DNA from 4 places in the Variovorax sp. AB1(2024) genome. Region 4 is predicted to be linked to each of the others. Evidence: predicted binding sites of a transcription regulator. Region 4 holds the regulator's gene; each other region holds the start of a gene.
What was found. The regulator sigma-54, encoded in region 4, starts transcription at its own class of promoters, with help from an activator protein. The targets are predictions, from matches to a motif close to TGGCANGNAANCTGCTTT.
Positions count from the first base shown of each region.

Region 1 (5,518 bases), 1.4 Mb from region 4:
CGGGGCTGTCTTCCGTGCCGTCGAGCCACTCGGGCGACCAGATGCGGTTCAGGTTGTGCACGATCTGGCGGCTGTCGAAGGGCGCCTCTTCCTTGAACGACTCGTAGGCCTCGATGTTGGAGAAGGCCACGGTGAGCGTGCCGATCTTCGGGCGCACGTTGTTGTCGAGCAGGTGCGTGGCGGCGGTCATGCCGCAGATCTCGTTGCCGTGCGTGAGCGCGTTGATCAGCACGTGCGGGCCGGGCTTGCCCGACTCGAAGCGGTGCACGTAGTCGATGCCGACGTTGCCCTTGCGATAGGCGGAGAGGTCGCGGGGGAGGACTTCGAGGGCGGGAGGCAGTTGGGTCATGGGGCTGTGGGGAGTGAGCGAAGCAGCCGGCAAGTTTGCTACAGATGGCCGTTTCGCGCCTCGCACGCCGCCAGGGCCCATTACCAGTTCACTTCACGCTCCGGCGTCGCCGAAATATGGTGGATCGACAGGTCCGCCCCGTCGTATTCCTCTTCCTGCGTCAGCCGCAGCCCGACCGCCTTCTTCAGCGCGCCGTACACCGCCCACCCTGCCAGGCCGGCCCAGACGACGCCCATCAGCGTGCCGATCAGCTGCGCCCACACGTTCACCCCGCCCATGCCGCCCAGCGCCTGCGTGCCGAAGATGCCCGCGGCGATGCCGCCCCAGGTGCCGCACAGGCCGTGCAGCGGCCACACGCCGAGCACGTCGTCGATCTTCCATCTGTTCTGCACCAGCGTGAACATCTTGACGAAGATCGCGCCGGCCACGCCGCCCACCACCAGCGCGCCCAGCGGGTGCATCAGGTCGGAGCCGGCGCAGATGGCCACCAGCCCCGCGAGCGGGCCGTTGTAGACGAAGCCGGGGTCGTTCTTGCCCATGGCCAGCGCGACCAGCGTGCCGCCGACCATCGCCATCAGCGAGTTGACGGCGACGAGGCCGGAGATCTTGTCGATGCTCTGCGCGCTCATCACGTTGAAGCCGAACCAGCCCACGCACAGCACCCATGCGCCGAGCGCCAGGAACGGAATGTTCGACGGCGGGTGCGCGCTGAGCGAGCCGTCGCCCCGGTAGCGGTTGCGCCGCGCGCCCAGCAGCAGCACGGCCGGCAGCGCGAGCCAGCCGCCCACGGCATGCACCACCACCGAACCCGCGAAGTCATGGAATTCGTGGCCGGTGAGCGACGCTATCCAGCCCTGGATGCCGAAGTGCTTGTTCCACGCGATGCCTTCGTACAGCGGATAGACGAAGCCGACGATCACCGCCGTGGCGATGAGCTGCGGCCAGAACTTGGCGCGCTCCGCGATGCCGCCCGAGATGATGGCCGGAATGGCCGCCGCAAAGGTCAGCAGGAAGAAGAACTTCACCAGCTCGTAGCCGCTTCTTGCCGACAGTTCAGTGGCGCTCACGAAGAAATGCGTGCCGTAGGCCACGCCGTAGCCCACCAGGAAGTACACGATGGTCGACACCGAGAAGTCGACCAGGATCTTCACCAGCGCATTGACCTGGTTCTTCTTTCGGACGGTGCCGAGCTCCAGAAAGGCAAAACCGGCATGCATGGCCAACACCATGATCGCGCCGAGAAGGATGAACAGCGCGTCAGCGCCCTGTTTGAGTGCGTCCATTGAAGCTTCTTGCAGTTTTTTGGTTTGATTTGGTGCAACGCACCCGAATTGCTCGGAGCGGCGCCATAAGCAAGCAAAAAAGGTGCCTGAAAGCTCTTTGATGGTGCAGAACGAACCAATAACGGGCTTGCCCAGCCCGTTCGCGCACCGGATCAGCCCGCGCCGGCGCGCAGTGCGTCCCGGTAGCGGCGGCTGCAGGGCACCGTGGTGCCGTCGTGCATGTGCAGGCGGGCGTCGCCGCCGTCCAGCGGCTCGATTTCCTTGACGCGACCCAGGTTCACCGCGTGGCTGCGGTGCACGCGCGCGAAGCGGTCGGGGTCGAGCTGGGTCAGGAAGTCGGTGAGCGTGGCGCGCAGCAGGTAATCGTGGCCGTTGACGTGCAGGCCGACATAGTTGCCCTCGGCCTGCAGCCAGTCGATGTCGGTGGCGGCGATGAGGAATTCGCGGCGCAGCTTTCGCACGAGGAATCGTTCGGGGCGCGGGGGCGGTGGTGGGGGTGCTTGCGGCATGGAGGGCGCCGCCTCTGTCACCCCCTCCTCCGGCGCATCGAGCACCCGGGCTTCTCCCTGCAGCCGCAGCAGGAACCGCCGGTAGACCCAGATGCCGAAAATCATGCTGGCGTATACCCGCACGTCCTTCAGGTACTCATAGCCCCACTGGGCGGTCCAGCTGGAAAAGCCGTAGTGCTCGCCGGCCATCGAATAGACCAGCGAGCGCAGCCCGAACATGCCGGCCACATGGACCACGCTGACCGCCACGCTGGCTGCCAGGTGCCAGGCCAGGAAGCGGACCCAGTGCCTGCTCGCCAGCGGCGCCAGCCAGCGTTCGATGGCCACCAGCGCCGGCACCAGCGGCAACAGCACGAAGTGGCTCGACACCTCCCAGGTGACGACTTCCCAGCGGGCATGCGGCACCGCGCGATTGCCGACATCGGCGATCGCGACCAGGGTGCTGAACGCGGCCTGCAGCGTCATCAGCACGATCCAGAAGCCCACCTCGACATAGCGGCGGATCGGCTCGTAGCGTTCGTAGAGGTTCTTGCGTGGATCGCCCATGCCCGGAATTCTCGCGAAATCGCCCCCTGGGGCCGGCGAATTTCGTCCCTGGGGGCCACCGCTCGTCACAAAGCGGGGGCAATCCGTCCCGGCGGCGCGCCGCCGCGGGGCCGTGCGGCCGAACATCGCAGCCTTCCAGATTCGAGGCCCCCCAAGATGCACACCGCCGCCTACATCCCGCCAGACCATCGCCGCCACGACATCGACGCCCTGCGCGCGCTGGCATTCCTGTTCGTCATCCTCTATCACGTGGGCATGTACTACGTGGCCGGCTGGCACTGGCACCTCAAGAGCCCTCACGAGGCCGAATGGCTGCGCTGGCCGATGGCCATGCTCAACCTCTGGCGCATGGACCTGGTGTTCCTCATCTCCGGCGTGTCGCTGGGCTTCCTGAGCCGCGGCCAGGGCACCTGGGCGCTGCTGCGCAGCCGGGGCCTGCGGCTGATGCTGCCGCTGGCCTTCGGCATGGCGGTGATCGTGCCCTACCAGGCCTACGCGCAGGGCGTGGCCAACGGGATGGTGGCGCCGGGCTTCGGCGCCTTCCTGCTGCGCTACTTGTCGATGAGTGCGCCGTGGCCGAAGCAGGCCTTCGATGGCGCGGATTTCGGCATCACCTGGAACCACCTCTGGTACCTGCCCTACCTGTTCACCTACACGGCACTGGTGGCGCTGACACTGCCGCTGTGGAAGTCCGCCGCCGGCCAGCGGGTGCGGCGCGGCTTCAACGGACTGCGCGGCTGGAAGCTGCTGTTGCTGCCGGCTGTGCCGCTGCTGCTGTGGACGATGCTGCTGGCCTCGCGCTTTCCGGCCACCCACAACTTGGTGCGCGACTTCCATCTGCACAGCATCTATTTCACGATGTTCCTCTATGGCTACTGGATGGGCGTGGACACCGGCGTCTGGAAGGAACTGGAGCGGCTGCGCCGGGTGTCCCTTGCGCTGGCGCTCGCGGTGATCGCCACTTTCTTCGCGCTGCGCGCCGTCACCAGCGGGCCGCCCTCGGGGCTGTCGATGGACGTGCTGCGCGTGCTCTACCTGTGGCTGACGGTCTCGGCCATCCTGGGCTACGGGCACCGGTACCTGAACCGGCCCTGGCCCTGGCTGCGTTGGGCCAACGAGTCGGTGTACCCGTGGTACGTGCTGCACCAGACGCTGATCATCATCGGTGCGGTGCTGCTGGCCCCGCTCGCGCTCGGGCCGGTGGTAGAGCCCGCGCTGCTGGTGGCTTTGACCATCTTCGGCTGCTGGGCGCTGACCGACGGGCTGGTCCGCCGCGTCAACTTCCTGCGGCCGCTGTTCGGGCTGAAGCTCAGGCGGCCGGCTTCGCGGCAGCCTCTTCCACCGGAACCAGAATGGCGTTCCCCGTCGCCACGAGCTTGAGGGCATCGCCCTCGCCCTGCGCATAGAGCTCGGCCGCCGCGAACACCTGCTTGCGCCCGGCCTTCACCACCCGGCCCCGCGCCACGAAGGCGCTGCCCACGGCGGGCGCGATGCAGTTCACCGAGAAATGCGACGCCAGCACGCGGCCCGCCACGCTGGCGGCCGCGAAGCCGCTCACGGTGTCGAGCAGCGCGCCGATCATCCCCGCATGCAGGAAGCCGGCGTACTGGCCCATGTCTTCCTCGCGGAAGTCCATGCGCAGCTCGGCCTCGCCGTTGGCGGCGCTCGTGACTTCGAAGCCGGCCCAGCGGTTGAAGGCGGCGGTCTTGTTGATGGCCTGGATGGTGTCGAGCATGGCGTGCAGTCCGTTGAAAGCGATGCAGGCCACTCTACGAACCGCCCCCCGCATTCGTCGTCGCGCGCGTGACCGCCCACGCACCGGCGGTTGCCTTGGCGACAGCGGCCGAAAATTTTCTTGCGATGCCTTAACCCCTTTCGCGCGGCCCGTCCGTAGCAGTGGGGGTCTGTCCCACTTCTTTCTTCGAAGGCATCCCATGAAAGCAACGCCCCCCGTCTTCCTTCGCGCCACCGCCGGCGCCGCCGTCCTGCTGGTGCTGAGCTTCAGCGCGCAAGGGCAGGCCGCCACGCAGCCGGCAGCCATTTCCGGCTCGCGCATCACCCAGGTGAAGGTCTATCCCGGCAGCGCCACGGTCGATCGCGTGGCGCGGGTGGCGGCCGGAAGCCGCTCGGTCACCTTCGCCTGCCTGCCGGCAGGGCTGGACGTGCAGAGCCTGCAGGTGTCGGCCGACGCATCGGTGCGCGTGGGCGAGACCTCGGTGCTGAGCGAGGCGCGCGAGCTTTCCGCGCAGTGCGCGACCAGCGCGCTGGATGGCCGCATCCGCGAGCTGGAAGATCAGAAGGCCGCGCTGCAGGCCGAGAGCGATGCGCTCGGCATGGTCAACGGCTACCTCAAGGGCCTGGCCGGCAGCGGCGGCGACACGCCCCAGGGCGCCCGCGCGCCGGTGGATGCGCGCAACCTCGTCGCCATGACCGAGGCGATGCGCCGCACCGGGCAGGACTCGCTGCTCAAGCAGCACCAGATCCAGCGCCGGCAGACCGACATCGACCGCCAGCTCAACCCGCTGCTCGCCGAACGCACCCGCACCCAGGGCAGCGGCGAGCAGGTGATGGCCGTGACGGTCACGTTGGCGGCCAGCGCGGACGCCGACGTCAGGCTCAGCTACCAGGTCAACGGCCCCGGCTGGACGCCCAGCTACCGTGCGCTGCTCGACAGCGGCACCGGCAAGGTCCGCATCGAGCGCCAGGCGCTGGTGGCGCAAGCCACGGGCGAAGACTGGCGCGGCGTGAAGCTGGTGCTCTCCACCGGCCAGCCGCGCCGCGAAACCACCGGGCGGCTGCCATCGGCATGGCGCATCGGCGTGGAGCCGCCG
Region 1 is NZ_JBBHKP020000001.1:2,865,687-2,871,204, reverse strand. It holds gene WIX39_RS13365 (succinylglutamate desuccinylase/aspartoacylase domain-containing protein) at 1-349, opposite strand, end outside; gene WIX39_RS13360 (ammonium transporter) at 430-1,632, opposite strand; gene WIX39_RS13355 (LytTR family DNA-binding domain-containing protein) at 1,785-2,687, opposite strand; gene WIX39_RS13350 (acyltransferase family protein) at 2,844-4,067, shown strand; gene WIX39_RS13345 (PaaI family thioesterase) at 3,997-4,422, opposite strand; gene WIX39_RS13340 (DUF4139 domain-containing protein) at 4,622-5,518, shown strand, end outside.
Region 1: WIX39_RS13360 (ammonium transporter) is a predicted target of sigma-54. The motif match lies at 1,703-1,720, and genes of this name have one in related genera.

Region 2 (5,518 bases), 2.5 Mb from region 4:
GCCCCCGGCATGGGGGTGGGCGAAGCGACACGAAGTGCGCGCAGCCTGGGGGGTTACTTCTGCTTCGGGGCGTAGATCTGGTCGAAGGAGCCGCCGTCGGCGAAGTGCTCCTTGTCCGCCTTCGCCCAACCGCCGAAGGCCTGGTCGATGGTCACCAGCGTGAGCTTGGGGAACTGCTTGTCATACTTGGCCTTGGCCTTGTCCGATGTCGGGCGGTAGAAGTTGCGCCCGGCAATGTCCTGGCCTTCGTCCGAGTACAGGTACTTCAGGTATTCCTCGGCCACGGCACGCGTGCCCTTCTTGTCGACGACCTTGTCGACCACCGCCACGCTGGGCTCGGCCAGGATGGAGATGGAAGGCACCACGATCTCGAACTTCTCGGGGCCGAATTCCTTCAGCGCCAGGAAGGCTTCGTTCTCCCAGGCCAGCAGCACGTCGCCCACGCCGCGCTGCACGAAGGTGATGGTCGCGCCGCGCGCGCCGGTGTCGAGCACCGGCACGTTCTTGAACAGGTTGCCGATGTATTCCTTGGCCTTCGCATCCCCACCGTACTTGCGCTTGGCGAATTCCCACGCGGCCAGGTAGTTCCAGCGGGCGCCGCCCGAGGTCTTGGGGTTGGGGGTGATCACCTGCACGCCGGGCTTGACCAGGTCGTCCCAGTCCTTCAGGCCCTTGGGGTTGCCCTTCTTCACCAGGAACACGATGGTCGAGGTGTACGGCGCCGAGTTGTGCGGCAGGCGCTTCTGCCAGTCTGGCTTGACGAGGCCGCCGTGCGTGACGAGCGCGTCGATGTCGCCGCCCAAGGCCAGCGTGGCCACGTCGGCGTCGATACCGTCGATGATCGAGCGGGCCTGCTTGCCCGAGCCGCCGTGCGACTGCTTGACCGTGACGTCCTGGCCGGTCTTGCCCTTCCAGTACTTGGCGAAGGCCTGGTTGTAGTCCACGTACAGCTCGCGGGTCGGGTCATAGGACACGTTCAGCAGCGTCACGGTACCCGCGCCGCCTTGGGCGAACGTCGGCAATGCCGACAGGGCCATGGCACCGGCCACGCCGGCACCCAGGGAAAGCTTGATAAAGTCGCGGCGAAGGCTCATGGTGTCTTGCTCTAAAAAGGCATATCAATGAAGCTGCGTATTCTCAATACGACATATAGAAACTGGAACGACCAAGTTTTCAGTTCTAAATAGCTAAATCAACTAAGCAACCGCTTTCCCCACCAGAGGCAACAGAAATGGCACGCATGGTTCAGTGCATCAAGCTCGGCAAAGAGGCCGAAGGGCTCGACTTCCCGCCCTATCCCGGAGAACTGGGCAAGCGCCTGTGGGAGAACGTCAGCAAGGAGGCCTGGGCCGCCTGGCTGAAGCAGCAGACGATGCTGGTCAATGAAAACCGGCTGAACCTGGCCGACCTGCGCGCCCGCCAGTACCTGGCGCGCCAGATGGAAAAGCACTTCTTCGGCGAAGGCGCCGACGTGGCGCAAGGCTACGTACCCCCGTCAAACTGACCCCCAGTCTTCGCGCACTTCGTGTCGCTTCGCCAACCCCCTTTCAGGGGGCGGCACCAGCGGCCCGGCAAAGCCGGTTCCGCGGTACCCCTGGTGAAGAGGCCCTCTGGATCGTTCCGTCATGGCTGAACCAGTGACTTGGCGCGCCGACGGCGTGCCGCGCAGCGAACGCTTCGACGACATCTATCACACCGAAACCGGCGCACTGGCGCAATCGCGCCATGTGTTCCTGGGCGGTTGCGGCCTGCCCGAGGCTTGGGCCGGACAGCCGCAATGGCTGGTTCTCGAAACCGGCTTCGGGCTTGGCCTCAATTTCCTGACAACCTGGCAGGCGTGGCGCGCGGATCCCGAGCGGCCGCGCATGCTGCACTTCGTCTCTATCGAGGCGCATCCGGTCTCGTCCGGCGACCTGCTGCGCGCGGCCGGGGCCTACCCCGAGCTTGCTGCGCTGGCCGGCGAACTGGCCGCGCAATGGCACGGGCTGCTGCCCGGCTTCCACCGCCTGGCCTTCGACGATGGCCGGGTGCTGCTCACGCTGTGCATCGGCGACGTGCAGCCGATGCTGCGCGCGCAGCGCTTCGACGCCGACAGCATCTTTCTTGATGGCTTCAGCCCGCAGCAGAACCCCGGCATGTGGTCGGCGGACACGCTGAAGGCCGTGTCGCGCTTCGCACGGCAAGACACCCGCATCGCCACCTGGACCATCGCGCGGGCGATCCGCGATGCGCTGGCCCAATACGGCTTCACGGTCGAGAAACACCAGGGCCTGCCACCCAAGCGAGACTGCCTGCGCGGCGTGTTCGCACCCGCCTGGACGGTGCGCCGGCGCGAACCCGTGCCCGAGCGCATCGGGGCGCCGGGGCGCTGCGCCGTCGTCGGCGCCGGCCTGGCCGGTGCGGCGGTGGCGGCGAGCCTGGCGCGGCGCGGCTGGCGGGTCACCGTGCTCGACGCGGCCGACTGGCCAGCCTCCGGTGCGTCGGGGCTGCCCGTGGGCATGCTCGCGCCGCATGTGTCGCCGGACGACGCGCTGCTGTCGCGGCTCACGCGCGCCGGCATCCGCGTCACCTGGACGGAACTCGAGAGGCTGCTGGAAGAAGGCCGCGACTGGCGCGCCAGCGGCGTGCTCGAGCGCCGGCCTGACGGCGACGTGCGCGTGCCTGCCGGCTGGAGCGCCAGCGGCCCCAACGAGTCCTGGCCCGCGAACGACGGGCAACTGGCCACTGTCGGCCTGCCCGGCGACACCGCCGCGCTCTGGCATGGGCAGGCGGCGTGGGTGCGGCCGCACCGGCTGATCGCAGCCTGGCTGCGCCAGCCGGGCGTCGAATTCCGCGGCGGTTGCCGTGTGGCGCGGGTGGAGCGGGAGCCTGGCGGACCCTGGCAGTTGCATGACCCGGCCGGCCAGCTGCTGGCCGAGGCGGACCGCGTGGTCGTCTGCGCCGGCCATGAATCAGGCCGCTTCGCACCCGCCCTTCCGCTGCAGCCGGTGCGCGGCCAGGTCGCCTGGGGGCCCATGCCCGATGGCGCCGCGTTGCCCGCAACCCCGATCAACGGCGATGGCCACCTGATCGCCCATGTACCCAACGGCGCCGGCGCCCCGATCTGGCTGGCCGGTGCGACCTTCGACCGCGACAGCACCGACCTCGCAGCGACAGCGGCCGACGCCGATGCGAACCGCGAACGGCTGAGCCGGTTGCATCCCGCTTCCGCCGCAGCGCTGGCGCCGTCGTTCTTGAGCGGCGATGTCGAAAGCTGGGTGGGCATCCGCTGCGCCTCAGGCGACCGCCGCCCGCTGGTCGGCCCGCTCGACGGCTCCGCCACGGGCCTCTGGGCCTGCACCGCACTGGGCTCGCGCGGCCTCAGCTTCGCGGCGCTGTGCGCCGAACTGCTGGCCGCGCAGTGGCATGCCGAGCCGCTGCCACTGCCAGCCACGCTGGCCAAGGCGCTGGGCACCCAGCGCCTCTGAGGCGCGCCCGTTCGGGCAGGTCGTCAGCCGGGCTGCCGCGAAGGCGCCAGCATGTGGTCGATGCGGGTGTCGCCGTAGGTGCGCAGCACCTCGGAAATCACGACCTTGTACCCGTCGAGCCAGTTCGCCTGCGCGGCCTTCGCTTGCTGGTGCACGGGGTGGCGGATCAGCGCCTGCAGGCTGTCCAGCGAGTCCCAGTAGTAGACGTTCGACACCAGCCCGTTGCCGGGGTTCTCCCACGTCTCCTCGCCCAGGTAGCCGGGCAGCGACTTCGCCGCGGCGGCGATGGTCTGGTCGAGGCGGTGGAACTCGTCGTCGAACTGCTTCTTGGCAAAGATGAAGGTAGCGGAGTACATGGCGGAATCGAAACCTCCCGGAAAAGTCGGCAAAAGCCCGGCCCGGTGCGGGCCGAACGGGGGCCAAACGGGGGCTGATTCTGCGGCATGGGTACTGCAATCAACCAACCGCCCGTCATTCGAACGCGTGAGAATGCATCGCATGGCCACCCAATACGACATCAAGCACACCACCGTCTACCGCTACAACAAGCCGGTCACTTTCGGTCTGCACCGCGTGATGTTCCGACCGCGCGACAGCCATGACCTGCGCGTGCTCGCCACCGACCTGCAGGTGAGCCCGGAGGCATTCACCCGACTCATCCAGGACCCGCACTCCAATTCCGTCGCGCTGGTGCAGCCGATGGGCGAGGCGACCGAGCTGCGCATCGTGTGCTCGTTCACCATCGAGCATGTGCCTGCCCAGCAGGACCAGCTGGCGCTCGACCCGGCCGCCGAATTCCTGCCCTTCGCCTATACGGTGCAGGAGCGCCTGGACCTCGAGCACTACCTGCGCCCGCACCACGACGACGACACGCAGGGCACGCTGATCCGCTGGGCCCACCAGTTCCTGCACACCGACAAGCCCAACAGCACGCGCGAGGTGCTCGCGCGCATGAACGCGCACATCGGCCAGAGCCTCGAATACAAGGCGCGCGACGAAGAAGGCACCCAGACACCGCTCGCCACCCTGGCGCTGGGCAGCGGCAGCTGCCGCGACTACGCGCTGCTGATGATGGAAGCGGCGCGGCGCCTGGGCATCGCCACGCGCTTCGTCTCCGGCTACATCTACGACGCCGCGCTCGACACCGCGGCGCAGGCCAAGGGCGATTCGATGACCGGCGCCGGCACCACGCATGCCTGGCTGCAGGCCTACCTGCCGGGCATCGGCTGGATGGCCTTCGACCCGACCAACAACCTGATGGGCAGCGGCCAGCTGATCCGCGTCGGCGTCACGCGCGATCCGGCACAGGCGGCGCCGATCTCCGGCAGCTGGTACGGCGATGCAGAGGCCTACGAAGGCCTAGAGGCGACGGTGGTGGTCACGCGCCGCAAGAACTGAGGCGCGCCCCCGCCGATCGACGGCTGCTGTCGCGCAGGCGATAGCCGTTGCGGGAAACCCCGCAGCGCCACATTCCCCAACACCTCTACGCTGCGCCGCCGGCCAGCGAAATAGCACGATCGTTCTGAACGATCGCGGGTGCAGCGCCGCGCCGGTCATTTCTTCTCGAGAACTCACAAGAACGGAGAGAGACACCCCATGCATTCAGCACGCCTGACACTTCTTGCACTGGCAGCCAGCCTCGCGGTCGCATCCTGCGGCGGTGGAGGCGGCGGCGGCAACAGCCTCGGCTTCATTCCCGCGCCCACGCCCGCACCCGCGCCTGCCGCACCGCCGCCTCCCGCGCCGCCCCCCGCTCCCGTCGCCGAAGAAACCCGCCTGCAGGACAGCCGCAATTCGTTCGCGCCGGCGGATCCCTCGGCCACCACCTTCGCCGCGCTCGCCGCGGACGGCAGCGACACGGTCGACAACAGCACGACCAGCCGCTGGGCCGGCATGCTGGGTGGGGCCCAGTACAACGTCGAGGTGCCCGCCAACTGGAACGGCCAGCTCGTGATGTATGCGCACGGCTATGCGGGCGAAGGCAACCTGCTGCAAGCCGGCACGCCCACCATCCGCCGCTACCTGATCCAGAACGGCTACGCCTGGGCCGC
Region 2 is NZ_JBBHKP020000001.1:3,948,602-3,954,119, forward strand. It holds gene WIX39_RS18390 (sulfate ABC transporter substrate-binding protein) at 54-1,094, opposite strand; gene WIX39_RS18395 (oxidative damage protection protein) at 1,232-1,504, shown strand; gene mnmC (FAD-dependent 5-carboxymethylaminomethyl-2-thiouridine(34) oxidoreductase MnmC) at 1,626-3,467, shown strand; gene WIX39_RS18405 (antibiotic biosynthesis monooxygenase family protein) at 3,491-3,823, opposite strand; gene WIX39_RS18410 (transglutaminase family protein) at 3,966-4,865, shown strand; gene WIX39_RS18415 (alpha/beta hydrolase family protein) at 5,064-5,518, shown strand, end outside.
Region 2: WIX39_RS18410 (transglutaminase family protein) is a predicted target of sigma-54. The motif match lies at 3,907-3,924, and genes of this name have one in related genera.

Region 3 (5,518 bases), 300 kb from region 4:
GGTCGCCGGTGCGCCGGCCGCAACGCCTGCCACGCCGGCCGGCGCACCGCTGACGCCGATCGAGAACGTGCCGGTCAATCCGCCGGCCACGACACCGGCCGATACGGCGCTTGCGACCGCCGAGGCGGAAGACTGGAGCCTGGCCCAGGCCGAGAACACACGCGAAGGCTACGAGGCCTACCTGCGCCGCTACCGCCGAGGGCTGCACGCCCGCGACGCCCGCAACGCCATTGCCGAGCTGAACCGGCTGTCTCCTCCCACGGTGCCGGCCGCGCCCGACGCGACCGCCGCCGCACCGGGCATGGGCCGCGTGGTGCTCAACATCCGCCCCTGGGGCCAGGTCTTCGTCGACGGCGCCGACCGCGGCGTGAGCCCGCCGCTCAAGTCGCTGCCGCTGCGTCCCGGCATCTACAACATCGAGGTGCGCAACGGCGACCTCGAGGTGTATCGGCAACGGGTGACCGTGCAGGACAGCAAGTCGGCGCCTGTGGTGAGTCACGAGTTCAAGTAGCGGGCTGCAGCTGCCTCCGGATTCTTCAGGCGCTGCCCCGCAGCGCCCGCCGGTACTGCACCGCCTCCGCCAGATGCTCCACCTGCACCGCCTGCGCCGACCCCAGGTCCGCGATCGTGCGTGCCACCTTCAGCGCGCGGTGCGTGCTGCGCGCGGACCATCCCAGCTTGGCCGCCGCGTTGAACATGAACTTGCGGGCCGCATCGTCGAGGCCGGCGTGCTGGTCGATCGCGCTGCCCTGCAGCGACTGGTTGGCGTACCCCTGGCGCTGCATCGCACGTTCGCGCGCGGCGATCACCCGGCCGCGGATGCTCTCCGTCGATTCGCCGGGGGGCGCGTCTAGCAGTTGCTGCGCCGACACCGCGGGCACCTCGATGTGCAGGTCGATGCGGTCGAGCAGCGGGCCGCTGAGCTTGCCCTGGTAGCGCGAGATCTGGTCGGGCGTGCAGCGGCAGGCTTTTGAAGCGGAACCCAGGTAGCCGCAAGGGCAGGGGTTCATCGCGGCGATCAACTGGAATCTGGCCGGGAATTCGGCACTCCGGGCGGCGCGGGCAATGGTGATGGTGCCGGTTTCCAGCGGCTCCCGCAGCGCCTCCAGCGCCGAGCGGGCGAATTCCGGAAACTCGTCCAAGAAGAGAACGCCGTGGTGCGCGCGCGAGATCTCTCCGGGCCGGGGCGGAGAACCGCCACCTACGAGTGCCACCGCGCTGGACGTGTGATGCGGCGCAGACGTGGGCCGGAGCATCCAGCGCTCCGTCGCGAAGCGGCCGCCCAGGCTGGCCACCGCCGCGCTCTCGAGCGCCTCCTCGATGCTCATGGCCGGCAGCAGCCCCGCGAAGCGCTGCGCGAGCATCGACTTGCCCGATCCCGGCTCGCCCATCATCAGCAGGCTGTGGCCGCCGGCCGCGGCGATTTCCAGCGCGCGTTTGGCGCCCGCGTGCCCCTTGACGTCGGCCAGGTCGGCGTAGCGCGGTGCGCTGGCGCCGGGCGCCGCACGGATCCGCGCCCAGCCGTCGGGCGGCGGATCGGGCCATTGCGAGGCTGCCTCGGTGTCGACCACGAACTGCCGCACCACATCCAGCAGATGCCGTGCGCCATAGACCTCGCCGTCGGGCACCAGAGCGGCCTCGTGCGCACTGTCCAGGGGCAGCACCAGCCGCGTCGCCACGCCGCGCGTGTGCAGGGCCAGCGCCATGGCCAGGGCGCCGCGCACCGGCCTCAGCTCGCCCGAGAGCGACAGTTCGCCCGCGAACTCGTGTCCGGCCAGCCTGGCGCCGTCGATCTGCCCGCTGGCCGCGAGGATGCCCAGCGCGATGGGCAGGTCGAAGCGCCCGGAGTCCTTGGGCAGGTCCGCGGGGGCCAGGTTCACCACTATCTTCTTGTTGTTGGGGTATTCGAGCCCCGCGTTCTGGATAGCCGAGCGCACGCGTTCGCGGGCTTCCTTGACCTCGGTTTCCGCCAGGCCGACCAGCGTGAAGCTGGGCAGGCCGTTGGCCAGATGCACCTCGACCGTGACACTGGCCGCTTCCAGCCCCAGCAAGGCTCGGCCCTGCACCAAAGACAAACTCATTTCTCTCCCTGTCCCCAAGATGGTGCGTCCATCTGTGGTGTGTCCGCGGTGGTGCGAACCTGTTGAAAGCCGCAACCGCTCGAAACAAGCGTTGTAACGATTTCGCTCACAACACGACGCGGGCGAGTCGCATGGGGCACAGGTATTTGTGCAGTTTGGCACGCTCCCTGCTTTGAGCCTCTCAGGTCCAACAACACACTTGCGAGGAGTTTCCCGATGACGCACCGTACCGCCGCCAAGGCGATGATCGTTCTGGCCGCTGCATTGACCGCTTCGGGCGCAGCCCTGGCCCAGGCGACGACCGATGCCCCGGCCGCCGCGCCCGCCCCGGATTTCACGGGCAACGTCTCGCTGACCACGAACTACAAGTTCCGCGGCCAGGACCAGGACATGATCGGCAAGAACGACTACGCCAAGACCAAGGGCTTCAAGCCCGCGATCCAGGGCGGCTTCGACTACGCCTTCGGCAGCAGCGGCTTCTACGTGGGCAACTGGAACTCCAGCGTCAACTGGCAGAAGGGCAACAGCATCGAGAGCGACATCTACGGCGGCTACAAGTTCAAGGCCGGCCCGCTCGACATGGACGTGGGTGCGCTCACCTACATCTACCCGGGCAACTCGGCGGGCAACACCACCGAGCTGTACGTCGGCGCGACCTATGCCAACGAAACCTTCGGTTCGTTCACCGCCAAGTACTCGCACACCGTGTCGAAGGACTACTTCGGCTACGCCGGCAACAAGGCCGGCTCGGGCCTGAAGGGCACCAACACCGGCTACCTGAACCTGTCGTACAGCAAGGAAATCGTGCCCAAGGTCACGCTGAAGGCGGCCGTGGGCTACACCAACATGTCCAGCGACATCCGCAGCCTGGGCTACAAGAGCTACGTGGACTACAACGTGGGCGCGAGCTACGACTTCGGCAACGGCCTGTCGCTGACCGGCTCGGTGCAGGGCGCCAACAAGAAGAGCTCGTACCTCGCGGTGTCCAACCCGGGCATCGACCTCGGCTTCGGCCCCATCGGCCAGACCACCTACTCGCCGAACAAGGCGCGCTTCATCCTCACGCTGACGAAGACGCTGTAAGCAGCAGAACAACGAGATGCGGCCCAAGCTGCCGCATCGTTTCATTTCCATCCAAAGGAGAAAACTCATGAAGCTGGTCACAGCCATCATCAAACCGTTCAAGCTCGACGAGGTGCGCGAAGCACTGTCGGCCATCGGCGTGCAGGGGATCACCGTCACCGAGGTGAAGGGCTTCGGACGCCAGAAGGGCCACACCGAGCTCTACCGCGGCGCGGAGTACGTGGTCGACTTCCTGCCCAAGGTGAAGATCGAGGCGGCCGTCTCCGACGACCTCGTGGATCGCGTGATCGAAGCCGTCGAAGGCGCCGCCCGTACCGGCAAGATCGGCGACGGCAAGATTTTTGTCTACAACCTCGAGCAGGTCGTTCGCATCCGCACCGGCGAAACGGGCCGCGAAGCCCTCTGATCGAGTCCTGGCCCGAAAGAACAACGATTATGAAAAAACTGCTTGTCTCTCTTGCGCTCGGCTTGAGCGTGCTTGCCGCCGGTACTTCCGGCTTCGCACAGACCCCGGCAGCGCCTGCTGCCGAGGCACCGGCCGCAACGGCTCCCGCAGCGGCAGCGCCCGCCGCGGCGGCTCCGGCCGATGCAGCCGCGGCACCCGCCGCAGCGGCGCCCGCGGCCGCACCCGCCGCTGCCCCGGCTCCGAAGATCGACTCCGGCGACACCGCCTGGATGCTGACTTCGACCCTCCTCGTGATCCTGATGACCATCCCCGGCCTCGCGCTGTTCTACGGCGGCCTGGGCCGTTCGAAGAACATGCTGTCGGTGCTGATGCAGGTCTTCGTGATCTTCTCGCTCATCAGCATCCTGTGGGCCGTCTACGGCTACAGCCTGGCCTTCTCGGGTGACGGCAACTTCTTCGGAGGATTCGACAAGATCTTCATGAAGGGCATCACGCAGGAAACCTTCGGTGCGCTGACCACCATTCCCGAATACGTGTTCGTCGCCTTCCAGGGCACGTTCGCGGCCATCACCGTGGCGCTGATCGTCGGCGCCTTCGCGGAGCGCGCCAAGTTCTCGGCCGTGCTGCTGTTCTCGGTGCTGTGGTTCACCTTCAGCTACGTGCCGATCGCCCACATCGTGTGGGGCGGCGGCCTGCTGGGCAAGGACGGCGCGCTGGACTTCGCCGGCGGCACCGTGGTGCACATCAACGCCGGTGTGGCCGGTCTCGTGGGTGCCTACATGGTCGGCAAGCGCGTCGGCTACGGCAAGGAAGCGTTCACGCCTCACTCGCTCACGCTCACCATGGTCGGCGCTTCGCTGCTGTGGGTCGGCTGGTTCGGCTTCAACGCCGGCTCGGCTGGTGCCGCCAACGCCCTGGCCGGCCTGGCCTTCATCAACACGGTGCTCGCCACCGCTGCCGCCGCGCTGTCGTGGATCCTGGGCGAGAGCCTGCACAAGGGCAAGGCCTCGATGCTGGGTGCAGCATCCGGTGCCGTCGCCGGCCTCGTGGCCGTCACGCCCGCCGCCGGTTTCGTCGGCCCGATGGGTTCGATCGTGCTGGGCCTGCTGGCCGGCCTGGTCTGCCTGTGGGGTGTCGGCGGCCTGAAGCGCATGCTGGGTGCGGACGACGCGTTCGACGTGTTCGGCGTGCACGGCGTGGGCGGTATCCTGGGTGCCATCCTGACCGGCGTGTTCGCGGCCAAGGGCCTCGGCGGCACCGGCGGCGCGACGCCCGACACCTTCTCGATGGGCGCGCAAGTCTGGATCCAGATCAAGAGCGTGGCGCTCACGGTCGTGTGGTCCGGCGTGGTGGCCTTCATCGCCTACAAGATCGCCGACCTGACCCTCGGCCTGCGTGTGTCGGAAGAAGAAGAGCGCGAAGGCCTCGACATTTCTTCCCACGGCGAAACCGCATACAACAGGTAAACCGAAGCCCCCTTGCAGGGGGCAGCACCTGCGGCCCGGCAGAGCCGGTTCCGCGGTGCTACTGAACTGAAGAACAAGTTTTTCAAGCGAGGTCTCCTTTGGATGTTCAGCCCGCAAGCGCTCCGGCGCCGGCGGGCTTTTTTTTGGCCGCAGGCGCAATGGGCGGGAGCACAATCGGCCCACCATGTGGACCTCCATCGAAGACAGCCTCTGCGAGCTCGGCGAATCGCCGTTCTGGCACCCTCAGGAACGATCGCTCTACTGGCTCGACATTCCCGGCCGCGCCGTGCTGCGAACGCGCGGCGACATCGGCACGCCGGGCGCCACGGTCGAGCGCTGGGCCCTGCCCACCGAGCCCGGCTGCATGGCACCGGCGCGGCGCGGCGGCCTCGTCATTGCGCTGCGCGACGGCATCTACCGTGCGCGCGAATGGGGCGGCGAGCTGGCCGCGATGGCGCGCGTGGAGCACGACGTGCGCACCA
Region 3 is NZ_JBBHKP020000001.1:1,161,703-1,167,220, forward strand. It holds gene WIX39_RS05585 (serine/threonine protein kinase) at 1-511, shown strand, start outside; gene WIX39_RS05590 (YifB family Mg chelatase-like AAA ATPase) at 537-2,081, opposite strand; gene WIX39_RS05595 (TorF family putative porin) at 2,298-3,164, shown strand; gene glnK (P-II family nitrogen regulator) at 3,232-3,570, shown strand; gene WIX39_RS05605 (ammonium transporter) at 3,600-5,036, shown strand; gene WIX39_RS05610 (SMP-30/gluconolactonase/LRE family protein) at 5,221-5,518, shown strand, end outside.
Region 3: WIX39_RS05595 (TorF family putative porin) is a predicted target of sigma-54. The motif match lies at 2,238-2,255, and genes of this name have one in related genera.

Region 4 (5,518 bases):
AGGTGTTCAACGCGATCCACGCGCAGCGCCAGAACGTGAACGGCGACGCCAACATCATTGCCTGGGCCGCCGCCAACGGCCTCGACGCCGCGAAGTTCAAGGAACTGTTCACCTCGTTCGGCGTGGCCAGCAAGGCCAAGCGGGCTTCGCAGATGACCGATGCCTACAAGGTGGCTGGGGTGCCGGCGATGGCCGTGGCCGGCCGCTGGTACGTGGACGGCGAAACCGCCGGCAGCATGACCAAGGTGCTGCAGGTCGTGAACTACCTCGTGGGCGAAGCCAGGAAGGGCTGACCCGGGCTTTGCGCACCTCGTGGCGCCGCGCCTCATCCCCGGCCCGCTTCGGCGGGCTTTTTCATCTGTGCGTGCGGGTTGTCGCAATCAGCCGCATACAATGCCGAGCAAGTTTCGTGCCTCTATGACATTGCATTCTTACTCCACCACTCCCTTCCTGCGTCGCGTCGGCCGCCTGGCCGCCGCCGCGTTGCTGCTGGCCGGCCTTGCCTCGGGCGCCCTGGCCGAGACCGCCGACCGCAGCAAGCCGATGAACATCGAGTCGGATGCCATGCGCTACGACGACCTCAAGCAGACCAGCGTGTTCACGGGCAACGTGCTGGTAACAAAAGGCACGATCATCATCCGCGGCGCGCGGCTCGATGTCCGCCAGGACGCCGAGGGCTACCAGTACGGCGTGGTCACGGCGGCACCCGGCAAGCGGGCCTATTACAAGCAGAAGCGCAACGCCCCCGACGAGTGGATCGAGGGCGAGTCCGAAGTCATCGAGTACGACAGCCGTGCCGACAACGTCAAGTTCATCCGCAACGCGGAAATGCGCCGCCTGCTCGGTTCCACGCCGAACGACGTGAGCACCGGCGCCCTGATCGTCTACGACCAGAGCAACGACACCTACACGGTCAACGGTTCCACCGTGCCGCCGAACACCGCGGTCAACGCGTCGTCCCCGAGCGGCCGCGTCAAGACCATCCTGACACCCAAGGCCGCCACGGCGCCCGCGCCCGGCGCACCGGCCGGGGCCAAGCCGGCCGCGCCGGCAGCGTCCACGCCCGCGCCCGGCACGGGCCTGCGCTCGACCACCACGCTCGGTGGCGATGGAGAAACCCGCAAGTGATCGAAACCGCTGGAACCCAGGAAGCCAACGGCGCACCGGGCAGTCGCCTGGTGGCGCGCGGCCTGAAGAAGAGCTACGGCAGCCGCACGGTCGTGAAGGACGTCTCGCTCGACGTGCAGAAGGGTGAAGTCGTCGGGCTGCTCGGCCCCAACGGCGCCGGCAAGACCACCTCGTTCTACATGATCGTCGGGCTGGTGCGCGCCGACGCGGGCGAGATCACCATCGACGGCGAGCCCATCGCCCACATGCCCATCCACCGCCGCGCGCGCATGGGCCTGAGCTACCTGCCGCAGGAAGCCTCGATCTTCCGCAAGCTCACGGTGGAGGAAAACGTGCGCGCCGTGCTCGAACTGCAGCACGAGCCCGACGCGAGCGGCAAGCTCGCGCCGCTGTCCAAGCAGCACATGGAAGAGCGCCTGTCCGAACTGCTGGCCGACCTGCGCGTCGACCACCTGCGCGATTCGCCGGCGTTGGCGCTGTCGGGCGGCGAGCGACGCCGCGTCGAGATCGCACGCGCCCTGGCCACCCAGCCGCGCTTCATCCTGCTGGACGAACCCTTCGCCGGCATCGACCCGATCGCCGTCATCGAAATCCAGCGGATCATCAGCTTCCTGAAAGAGCGCGGCATCGGCGTGCTCATCACCGACCACAACGTGCGCGAAACGCTGGGCATCTGCGATCACGCGTTCATCATCAGCGACGGGCATGTGCTGGCACAAGGTACGCCCTCGGAGATCGTCGACAACGCCGAGGTACGCAGGGTGTACCTAGGCGAACACTTCCGTATGTAAGGAAGGGTCGGGTTCTCCACATGAAGCAAGGGCTGTCCCTTCGCGTCTCGCAGCACTTGGCGTTGACGCCCCAGCTGCAGCAGTCGATCAGGCTGCTCCAACTCTCCACGCTCGAACTGAGCCAGGAAGTGGAGCAGATGCTCGACGAGAACCCCTTCCTCGAGCGCACCGCGGAAGAAGCGGCGCGCGAGGAGTTCGGGCTCGACACCGCCGACGCCCCCGCTGCGCGCGATGACGGCAGTGACGGCGGCGACGGCGAGAGCGACTTCACCCCGCCGCCCGCCAGCACCTCCACCGCCTCGACCGAGACCGCCACCACCACCACGGCCGACTCCGACGGCCCCGCCGCCGAGATCGCCGAGCGCGAGCCCGACTGGGAAGGCGACGGCACCGTCGACATGGCGCCCGACGACAGCGAGTGGGGCAGCGACGCTCCCGCGCGCCAGAACAACCTGGGCGACGACGAACGCGCCGACGCCACCGAACTCGCGCGCAGCCAGGAATCGCTGCAGTCGTTCCTGCACCGCCAGGCGCTGAGCCTGCGCCTGAGCGAGAACGACAGCGCCGCGCTGCGCTTCCTGATCGAGTCGCTCAACGACGACGGCTACCTCGAAGACTCCCTGCCTGCGCTGGCCTCGGGCCTGGCCGGCGACGACAACGACCAGTTCGACGACCTGGTGCACCACTTCCAGGTGGCGCTCGGCCTGCTGCAGAGCCTGGAGCCGGTGGGCGTGGGGGCGCGCGACCTCGGCGAATGCCTGAGCATCCAGCTGCGCGCGCTGGCCGCCGAGGACGACGACGAAGACGAAGAGCAGGCACAGGTCTACAAGACCGCGATCGCCATCTGCAAGCAGCCGATGGAACTGCTCGCGCGGCGCGACTTCAAGCGCCTGGCCACGCTCACCCGCAGCAGCGAAGAGCTGGTGCGCTCGGCGCTGCAGGTCATTGCGCGGCTGGAGCCCAAGCCGGGGCGCCGTTTCGTCGACGTCGAGCGCAACATCGTCATTCCCGACGTGATCGTCACCAAGACCGGACGCGGCACCAACGTCAAGTTCCGCGTCATGCTGAATCCCGAGGTCATGCCGCGCCTGCGCGTGCACGACATCTATGCCGGCGCGCTCAAGTCGCACAAGGGCGAGGGCAGCCAGGCGCTGTCGCAGCGGCTGCAGGAGGCGCGCTGGTTCATCAAGAACATCCAGCAGCGCTTCGACACCATCCTGCGCGTGAGCAACGCCATCGTCGAGCGCCAGAAGAGCTACTTCGTGCACGGCGAGCTGGCCATGCGCCCGCTGGTGCTGCGCGAAATTGCGGACGAACTGGGCCTGCACGAATCCACCATCTCGCGCGTGACCACCGCCAAGTACATGGCCACGCCGTTCGGCACGGTCGAGCTGAAGTATTTCTTCGGCTCGGCGCTGGGCACCGAGACCGGCGGCAATGCGTCGAGCACGGCGGTGCGCGCGCTGATCAAGCAGTTCGTGAGCTCCGAGAGCATCAAGAAGCCGCTGTCGGACAGCCAGATCTCCGAGATGCTGAAGGAGCAGGGCATCGAGTGCGCGCGCCGCACCGTGGCCAAGTACCGCGAAGCCTTGCGCATTGCGCCCGCCAACCTGCGCAAGGCCCTGTAGAAAGCCTTCGATGAGCCGTCTCCCGATGTCGCGCTGGGGCCATTGGGTGATCGCTTTGCTGGCCGTGCTGCTGTTCAGCGGCTGCGCCACCCTGCCCGACGAGGCGCCGCGCCCGCCCACCAAGGCCATGGCCGTGTCGCCCGACACCGCGCTCGGCAAGCTCGCGATGGCGGCCCAGCCCGACCCCGACCTGAGCGGCTTTCGCCTGATGCCCGGCGGCGACTTCGCCTTCGCCACCCGCATCGAGCTGGCGCGCCGCGCCCAGCGCACGCTGGACGTGCAGTACTACCAGATCGAGAACGACGAGACCGGCCGCTACCTGCTGCGCACCCTGCGCGACGCCGCCCTGCGCGGCGTGCGCGTGCGGGTGCTCATGGACGACCTCTACACATCGGGCGAAGACGAACTGCTGCTCGGCTTTGCCGCCACGCCGAATGTAGAGCTGCGGCTGTTCAACCCGTTCCCGGCAGGGCGCAGCAGCCTGGTCAGGCGCTTCGCGGCTTCGCTGTTCGACTTCAGCCGCGTGAACCGCCGCATGCACAACAAGCTGTTCATCGCCGACGGCGCGATGGCGGTGGCGGGCGGGCGCAACATCGGCAACCAGTACTTCACGCGCACGGCGGGCGAGAACTTTCTCGACCTCGACACCTTCGTGACCGGCGCGCTCATTCCCCGGCTCGGCAGCCTGTTCGACCAGTACTGGAACAGCACCTATGTGCGCCCCGTGCAGTCGGTGGTGGCGAGCAGCCTTTCGCGCGAGGAGCTGCAGCGCCGCTTCGACGCCGCCACCGGCGCCGACACCACCCCGCCGCCGCCGCCGCCCGCGCCCAACGACCTGCTGGGCTACAGCCCGATCGCCGACGACCTGAACGCCGGCAGGCTGGGCCTGATCTGGACCCTGGCCGAGGCCTATGCCGACTCGCCCGACCGCGTGATCGGCAAGACCGCGTCGTACGGCGGCGTGCCGCTGCTGGACGTCGACAGCGTGCGCTACAACGTGGTCGAGCAGATGCGCCGCGCGCGCGCCGAGGTCACCATCGTCTCGCCCTACCTGATACCGGGCGCCACGGGGCTCGAGGTGATGCGCGAGATCCGCGGGCGCGGCGTGAAGATCAGCGTGGTCACCAATTCGCTGGCAGCCACCGACGAGCCGCTGGTGCACACCGCCTACCGCCGCTACCGGCCCGACATGCTCAAGCTCGGCGCCGACCTGTACGAGCTGAGCTCCACGCGCACCCGGCGCAGCGTGCGGCTGGGGCTTTTCGGCACCACGGTCGGGCGGCTGCATGCGAAGTCGGCGGTGATCGACCGGCGCACGCTGTTCGTGGGTTCGATGAATTTCGATCCGCGCTCGGAATCGCAGAACACCGAGATCGGCCTGATCATCCACAGCCCCGAAATGGCGCAGCAGATGCTCAAGCTGCTCGACGTGCTCAAGCAGCAGGGCGCCTACCGGCTGCGCTTTGCCGAAGGCAACAACGACGGGCGCATCGAATGGGTCAGCGACGATGCCGGCCAGATCACGGTGCTGCACGAGGAGCCCGATTCGGGCTTCTGGGACCGCACCATGCTCGAACTGCTGGCGCCGCTGACGCCCGAGAGCCTGCTCTAGGCCTGCTTCAGGCGCGGCCGGTGCCCGGTCAGTGGCCGCCGCGCAAGGCCGACCAGACCAGCCGCACCCCCAGCAGCCCCATCACGCCGCCGGCCGCGCGGTCGATCCAGGCCTTGTAGCGCAGGTAGGCCGAGCGCGGCGCCGCCGAGGAAAGCGCCAGCGCCACGATGGCGTACCAGCCGGTCTCGATGCAGAAGATCACGGCCGGCACCGCCAGCGCCAGCACCAGCGGCACCTCGCGCGGCAGGAAGGCGGCGAAGATGCTGGCGTAGACCACGGCCGTCTTCGGGTTGCTGACCTGGGTCGCCAGGCCCAGCAGGAAGGTGCGGCCGCCACGCCCCTGCCGGCCGGGGGAGTTA
Region 4 is NZ_JBBHKP020000001.1:1,459,834-1,465,351, forward strand. It holds gene WIX39_RS06965 (thiol:disulfide interchange protein DsbA/DsbL) at 1-293, shown strand, start outside; gene lptA (lipopolysaccharide transport periplasmic protein LptA) at 418-1,128, shown strand; gene lptB (LPS export ABC transporter ATP-binding protein) at 1,125-1,919, shown strand; gene WIX39_RS06980 (RNA polymerase factor sigma-54) at 1,940-3,547, shown strand; gene WIX39_RS06985 (phospholipase D family protein) at 3,558-5,159, shown strand; gene WIX39_RS06990 (LysE family translocator) at 5,188-5,518, opposite strand, start outside.